One region of the Arthrobacter sp. zg-Y895 genome, then DNA from elsewhere that is predicted to be linked to it. Evidence: riboswitches for the same ligand, from Rfam matches in the RefSeq annotation. Region 1 holds a riboswitch; the other holds the start of a gene.
What was found. A riboswitch is a leader RNA that binds a small molecule or an ion and turns the genes downstream of it on or off. The one in region 1 is predicted to bind cyclic di-AMP.

Region 1 (3,712 bases):
ACAGGCTCGGGAGCCCGCGATGTATGACGCCCGCCACCAGAGACTGTGCCCGGTGCCGCGCAATTATCGGGCGGTCCGGCGGATAGGCTAACGTGTTGGCGTACACCCCCGGGGCAGCGGTGCGCTGCCTCTCTTCCTCCCTTGCTAGGAGCGGCCCGTCATGACGGATCTCATTGACACCACTGAGATGTATCTCAGGACCATCCTGGAACTGGAAGAAGAGAACATCGTTGCCCTCCGTGCACGCATTGCCGAACGGCTGCGCCACTCCGGGCCCACGGTTTCCCAGACCATCGGGCGAATGGAACGTGACGGGCTCGTGGTGGTTGCCGGGACGCGTCGGCTGGAACTGACGGAACTGGGCCGGCGCCGGGCCACCGAGGTCATGCGCAAGCACCGCCTGGCCGAACGGCTCCTTGCGGACGTCATTGGACTTGACTGGGCCTACGTCCATGACGAAGCCTGCCGCTGGGAACACGTGATGAGTGAGCGTGTGGAACGGCGCCTGTATGAGCTGCTGGGCCGCCCCACGGAATCGCCCTACGGCAATCCCATTCCCGGCCTCGAGGGGATCGGCGGGGTGGCGGCGGAAGTGTTCATCGCCGGCGTCGTCGACCTGGTGTCCACTGTCGCGTCGGCCGAGCCGGGGACCAAGCTTCGGCTGGTCCGGCTGGCGGAACCCATCCAGGTGGAACCCGAACTGCTTACCCAGCTGGACGAAGCGGGGCTGCGGCCCGGAGCGCAGATCACTGCAGAAGTTGTAGGCGGTTATATTTCCGTGCGTGTTCCGGGCATCGAGGGTGCCTTGGAACTGCCTACGGAAGTGGCATCCCACGTCTTTGTTTCCCCAGTTGGGTAACGGAATGGTCACTTTTGTGACATTTACCCTATAGTGAGTTCCGACGCTGAAACACCATCGTTATCCGGTCCGTCCGCCGAGCCCTGCCAGCGGACCGGAGCACTAAACTCGTCCAGGCAGGGGCGGAGGACCCACTTTCCGGCAGCATTGCTGCCTTGGGGTGAAGCCTTTCGGGAGCCGGCTGCATTTCCTGCATAGTTGCAGGTGATGCCCGCCTTTTCCGGAAAGGCCGAGTTTCTCTACTCGAATCCGACAGCTAACTTCGCAGGCGATCCATGAGAGGGAAAAACTTGTCGAAGCATGCTGCTTCGGGCCGGCGCCGCGCGTCAGCTCCTATTGCACCTGAGCGCCCGCGCAACGCCTCACCGTCAGGCCGCCGGCGCGCCGAAACAAAGTCCGTGTCCGTGGGCGGTGCCGCCCAGAAGGTGGCTATTACCGCTGCCACGTCGGGCCTGATCCTTACGGCCGCCATGCCCACGCATGCGGCAGCGGACGATCCGGTCCAGCACGAGCCGGTGGCGGTCGACGCGCCGGTCTCGGCCGACCCGAACGCTGATATCGGATTCGCCCGGGCCGGGCTGAGCAGCAAATACGACCCGGACGCCAAGCTGGCCGCCATCACGGTTGCCGCCGGCTCGCATGCGGTCCCTGCTGCAGCCAAGGGCACGCTGTCCACGCCCCTGGACTCATCTTTGGTGCAGACCTCCGGGTTCGGCCACCGGGTCAGCCCCATCACCGGGCAGCACGGCGAGATGCATAACGGACAGGACTTCGCCGCCGCCTGCGGTACGGCGGTCAATGCCGCTGCATCCGGCACCGTGGTCTTCGCCGGCTGGCATCCCTACGGCGGCGGCAACCGCGTGGTGATTGACCACGGCAACGGAGTCCAGACCACGTACAACCACCTTTCCAATATTGCCGTCACCGTGGGCGCTGAAGTCGAGCGCGGATTCCTGGTCGGCGCGAGCGGTACAACCGGTTCCTCAACCGGCTGCCACCTGCATTTCGAGGTCATGGTTAACGGCGAAGTAGTGGACCCGCTGAATTGGTTGTAAGCGCTTAAATCAATTGGTTGTAACCAGTTGAATATCGTTTCGTGATCGGAACGTGACATACCTCAAATGTTGCTGTACGCTCATCCTCGTGCCCGATTCGCCAAAGGTGGGGCACCTTCGAACAGATCGCCTAGCTCTGCCACTGTTTGAAGTCCGTTCGCAGAATCGCATGGCAGAGGCGGGGGAACCAATTTCGGGTTTCGAAAGAAACCCTTGGGGTTAAGTTGCAAAAGGCCATTGGCCGGGCAACCGGGTGACTCCCATCCGAATCCGACAGCTCACCTCGTAGGCAATTGGGAGAGGCAAACTTGTGTCATCAAACGCTCATGGCCGCCGTCGCGCTGCCACCGTACAGACCAACCCGATCACTGCACTTTCCAAGGCAGTCAGCAGCAACGCCGGAACCGTAGGCCGCCAGGCCGCCGTCGTAGTTGCAGCATCCGGCCTCGTGCTGGCTGCCGGACTTCCTGCACAGGCTTCCGTAAGCACGGACCGCCAGGCACTCGCAGCAACCCCCCTGAACATCGTGGCCGGCAGCGTTACCGCCCCCGCCAACGCACCGTTCGAGCTTCCCCTGGTTGCCCCCAGCTCCACTTCCGGCGCCGAATACCGCGCACAGGTTGCAGCCGAAGAGGCCGCAGCCCAGGCAGCAGAAGAGCTCGCAGCCTCGCAGGCCGCAGCAGCAACCCAGGCAGCAGCCACCAAGAATGCCGCAGCTGCCCGCACGGCCGCCCCGGCAGCCTCCGGTGCCGCCGTAAAGCCAGCCTCCTCCATGTCGGCTCCGGTCGAAGCACCGGCTTCCGGCAACATCGCAGCTGGCCTGGTTGCTTCCGCCTACGGCCAGATCGGTGTGGCACAGGATTGCACCGCCATGGTCGAGAACGCCCTGCGCTCCGTCGGCAAGGCCGTCGGCGACCTTGGCCCGATGCAGTTCCTGCAGTTCGGTCCCCAGGTTTCCACTCCGGCTCCCGGTGACCTTGTGGTCAACGGCGGCCACGTTGCGATCTACGTCGGCAACGGCCAGGTCATCAGCGGCGGTCTGAACGGCCTGAACACCGGCCTGCATGCCCTCTCGGACCTGGGCGGCGTCAGCTTCGTCCGCGTCAGCTAACCGGAATACGAGACGCGGAGAAAATCATGACCTCGACAATTGAGCGCGCCCGCCACCGGGCGCCGGTGGAACGCACCACTACGCTGAACGCCCTTGCCGGCGCCGTCAGTGCCAACGCCGGAACGGTGGGCCGCCAGGCCGCCGTGATCGCGGCAGCCTCCGGGCTGGTACTGACCACCGGTGTCGCGGCCAATGCCTCCGGGGCGGACGCCATGCGCGACGTCCAGACGAGCACCCTGGATCTTTCCTCGGTCAAGATCCTCCAGGTCTCCGAAAACGCGACGGTTTCGTTCGAACGCGACAGCATCGCCGGCACCACCCCGGCACCCGTGGCGGAACCTGTAGCCCCGGTTGCCGAAGTGCCTGCTGCCGCTGCGGCTCCGAAACCGGCTGCCGTCGCTGCCGGCACGCGTGCTGCTGCCAACACGGTTCCTGCTGCTCAGGCCACCACCCTCAGCACGCCGGCACCTGCGCAGCCCGCGCAGAGCGCCCCTTCCGGCGTAGCATCCACCATTGCAGCCGCTGCCTACGCGCAGCTGGGCATCGGCCAGGACTGCACCCGGTTGGTCACCAACGCGCTGGCCGCGGCCGGAATCAACCACCACGGCTGGCCCGCAAGCTACCTCACCCTTGGACGGACGGTGAGCGCAGCTGAGGCCATCCCCGGTGACCTTATCTACTACGCAG
Region 2 (3,712 bases), on a different contig from region 1:
GCAGCGGCGGGGAGAAATCTTCGTCCCCTTCCAGCGGCTGGGGGACACGGATAACTCAACCGGCCTGGGCCTGGGACTGGCCTTGGCCAAGGGATTCACTGAAGGAATGGGCGGAACGCTGGAAACCGAAGACACACCCGGCGGCGGTCTGACCATGGTCCTCTCGCTGCCTGCCGCTGAACGCGGTACCCATGCGGCAGGGATCTCCACTCCGGCGGTGGCCGGATGAAGATCCTGGTCGCCGACGACGACGTGCAGATCCTCCGCGCGCTGCGCATCACGCTGAGCGCTTACGGATATGAGGTAGTGACTGCGGAAAGCGGCAGTGCCGCCATCCGGAAGGCGGTGGACACCCATCCGGACCTGCTGGTGCTGGATCTGGGCATGCCGGGGCTGAGCGGCATGGAAGTCATTGAAGCCGTCCGAGGCTGGAGTGCCGTGCCCATCCTCGTGGTCTCGGGCCGGATCGATCCGGCGGACAAGGTGCGGGCGCTGGACCTGGGGGCGGATGACTACGTCACCAAGCCCTTTTCCACCGAGGAGCTGCTGGCCCGGATCCGGGCGCTTTCCCGGCGGTCGCCCGCGGCTGCGGGTCCCAGCGAGATCACGTTCGGGGCCGTGCGGGTGGACCTGGCCGCGCGGCGCATCGCGCGGGTCGACGACGGCTCGGACATCCGCCTGACGCCTACCGAGTGGCGGTTCCTGTCCGAACTGCTTGCCCATCCGGGCATGCTGGTCACCCAACAGGCCCTGCTCACGAACGTCTGGGGCCCGGGCACCACGGACTCGGGCTACCTGCGGCTGTACATCGGACAGCTGCGGAGGAAACTGGAGCGTGACCCTGCGGCTCCGGAGCACCTGCTCACTGAACACGGCATGGGCTACCGGTTTGTGCCCTGATGCAACCGGTGGCAGGTCCTGACCGCTTAACGCAATGAGCGCCCGGCCCTTGCGGGACGGACGCTCATTTCGCGCGGTGTGGCTGGGAAGCCTTATGCGCGGTAGAACACGGGGCCGGAGCCGACGTTGACGGACTGGACTACGGTCTGGTTGCCGTTCCAGCCGCTGTGGATGGCTTCGCCGTTGCCGATGTAGATGGCAATGTGGGCCAGGCCCATGCCGCCGTCGGCGTAGTAGACCATGTCACCGGGCTCCGGGGTGGAGACCTGGGTGCCGTAGGCGGCCAGCTGTGCGGGAGCAAGGTCCCCCACGCTGTGGCCTGCGGCGCGCAGGGCAACCTCAACCAGGACGGTGCAGTCCTGGGCTGCGCCCAGCTGCGACTGTGCCGAAGCCAGCATGATGGCGTTGGTGCCGCTGGCTGCGGGGGTTGCTGCAGCCGGCGTGATGTTGGTGGACTGGGTGGTGACCACGCCGGTATTGGCGGGCTCAACCGGTGCTGCTGCTGCCGGTGCTGCAGCCGGAGCGGCGTAGGACGCAACGGGTTCGGCAGCAATGGCCGGAGCGGCTTCGCCGGCAACGGTGATGACATCGCCGGGGTAGATGATCGATGCCAGGGACAGGCCGTTCAGCGCCAGGACGGAGTCCAGGCCAACGCCGTAAGCGGCGGAGATCTGGCCCAGGGTGTCACCGGAAACAACGGTGTGGGTGGTGGCAGCAGCTGCGGGGGCAGCTACCGGTGCGGCTGCAACGGGGGCGGCTGCTACCGGGGCGGCCGGTGCAACGGCCTGCGACGGGGTGTAGTTGTCATTGGCGACAACTCCGGCGGAGGCCGGTGCGGCCATGCTGAGCATCAGGCCGGAACCTGCGACGACTACGGCAGCGGCGCTGCCGATGGTCCGTCCACGGCCGGCAACGACGATGGTCTCGGCGCGGTGGCGTCCACGAGTCTTGTTGAAAGTCATGTAATAACCTCTCCCGATACCTGCGAGGTGAGCTGTCGGATTCGGATGGGAGACACCCGGCCGCCGGTGAAACCGGAGACTTAACCCCAAGGATTCAAGGAACCCATAAATGGTTCCCCCGCCTCTGCCGTGGTTGTGCGTTCTGTGGACCCCGGGACCAGCGGCAGAGCTAGGTAACAAGCCCGGGGGAGCCGCATCAGAAAGCGGCATGGGAATAACCGTACAAGATAGTTACGGTTGGATAACCATTGTGTGATCTGCTTCTCTCAGGCGTGTGATCGGGGGCGCGATATGCTACCCGAAATCTGCCTCTGCGGCCACACCGGCTAGCTTCAGTCTCAATCTTAACAGGGCTTTTCTCGCGTCCGAGTGGCGGGGTAACCCCAGGCGTCGAGGTAGGTGTTACGGGTGTGATCCCTTCAGTAACAGCCGTACCACTGCCTCGGAATCGGCGTCCCGGCCACCCGATCCGCGCTCGAAGAATTCCACCCTCCGATACGGGAGTGGCTGAAGTTTTCCCATCGGTCACGACTGCACCACCGTGTGGGGTAAAAGTGGCCGGGATCACTGAAATTTGCTTCCCGACCGACGACGGCGGCGGGTAAGGTTGTTAGGCGACCTTCCAATATCGGTCGCTTGTTCCGAGCAAACAGGAGTATGCAGTGGCTGGCAGCGGTTCGAAATTATGGACCAGGGGATTTGTGCTGGCGATCATCACGAATCTCTTTATCTCACTGGTGTTTTATCTGTTGATGACCACCATGGCGCTCTACACGGTTCAGGAGTTCTCCGCATCCGACAGCACCGCCGGATTTGCTTCCGGATCCTTCGTCCTCGGTGCGTTGGCGGCACGGGTGTTCGCCGGGAAGTTCCTGGACTTCGTGGGGCGGCGCCGGCTGCTGGTGACCAGCCTCGCGGTGTTCGTGGTCGCATCGCTGCTGTACATCCCCGCGTCCAACCTGGCACTGCTCCTGACCGTCCGGATCCTGCACGGCATGGCATTCGGAGCGGCCAGCACGAGTATTTCCGCCTCGGTCATGGGACTGATTCCGGTCCACCGGCGCGGCGAGGGTACCGGCTACTTCGGTATCTCCACCACGATGGCTACGGCAGTAGGCCCGTTCCTGGCCGTGTTCCTGGCGGAGTCCGTCAGTTACCGCGCCCTGTTCCTGTTTGCTGCCGGCTGCGCCGCCGTCGCACTCGCGTTGTCCCTGGTGCTGTCCCTGCCGGAACGCACACCGACCGCCGAAGAACAGGAGAACAAGTGGCGGATGCACCTCACGGACATCATCGATCCGTCGGCACTGGCCATTGCATCGGTGATGTTCATTGCCGGCGCGGCATATGCCGGCATCCTCTCCTTCCTTAACTCCTATGCCCAGACGGAAGGCCTGGTGCTCGGCGCCAGCCTCTTCTTTGTGGTCTATGCGTGCGTGGTGCTGGTTTCGCGGTTGTTTGTGGGGCGCATCCAGGACCGGCACGGTGACAATGCCGTGGTGTACCCCACCCTGGTGTCCTTCGCCGTCGGCCTGGCGCTGCTGGCCTACGCCCCAAATGACACGGTGATGGCCCTGGCCGGCGTGTTTGTGGGCTTCGGCTTCGGTGCACTGATGCCGTGTGCCCAGGCGATTGCCGTGACAACGGCACCGGCGGCCCGGATCGGCCTGGCGACGTCCACGTTCTTCATCCTGATGGACGCCGGTGTGGGCCTTGGCCCGCTGCTTCTGGGCATGCTCCTGCCACTGATGGGATTCCACGGCATGTACTGGGTGCTGGCCGCCGTCCTGCTGGCCTCCACGGTGCTCTACCACTTTGTCCATGGACGAAAGGATTACCGGCCCGGCGCACCG

Region 2: it holds a riboswitch for cyclic di-AMP, as region 1 does, so the genes downstream of both, LJ760_RS08865 (LysM peptidoglycan-binding domain-containing protein) here and LJ760_RS17495 (NlpC/P60 family protein) in region 1, are expected to answer to the same signal.

The regions. Positions count from the first base shown of each region.
Region 1 is NZ_JAJFZY010000005.1:73,499-77,210, forward strand. Features, by position in the region: gene LJ760_RS11300 (metal-dependent transcriptional regulator) at 161-859, shown strand; cyclic di-AMP (ydaO/yuaA leader) riboswitch at 950-1,146, shown strand; gene LJ760_RS11305 (M23 family metallopeptidase) at 1,150-1,914, shown strand; cyclic di-AMP (ydaO/yuaA leader) riboswitch at 2,063-2,221, shown strand; gene LJ760_RS17495 (NlpC/P60 family protein) at 2,225-3,025, shown strand; gene LJ760_RS11315 (NlpC/P60 family protein) at 3,052-3,712, shown strand, end outside.
Region 2 is NZ_JAJFZY010000004.1:464,151-467,862, reverse strand. Features, by position in the region: gene LJ760_RS08875 (ATP-binding protein) at 1-229, shown strand, start outside; gene LJ760_RS08870 (response regulator) at 226-900, shown strand; gene LJ760_RS08865 (LysM peptidoglycan-binding domain-containing protein) at 993-1,862, opposite strand; cyclic di-AMP (ydaO/yuaA leader) riboswitch at 1,866-2,012, opposite strand; gene LJ760_RS08860 (MFS transporter) at 2,525-3,712, shown strand, end outside.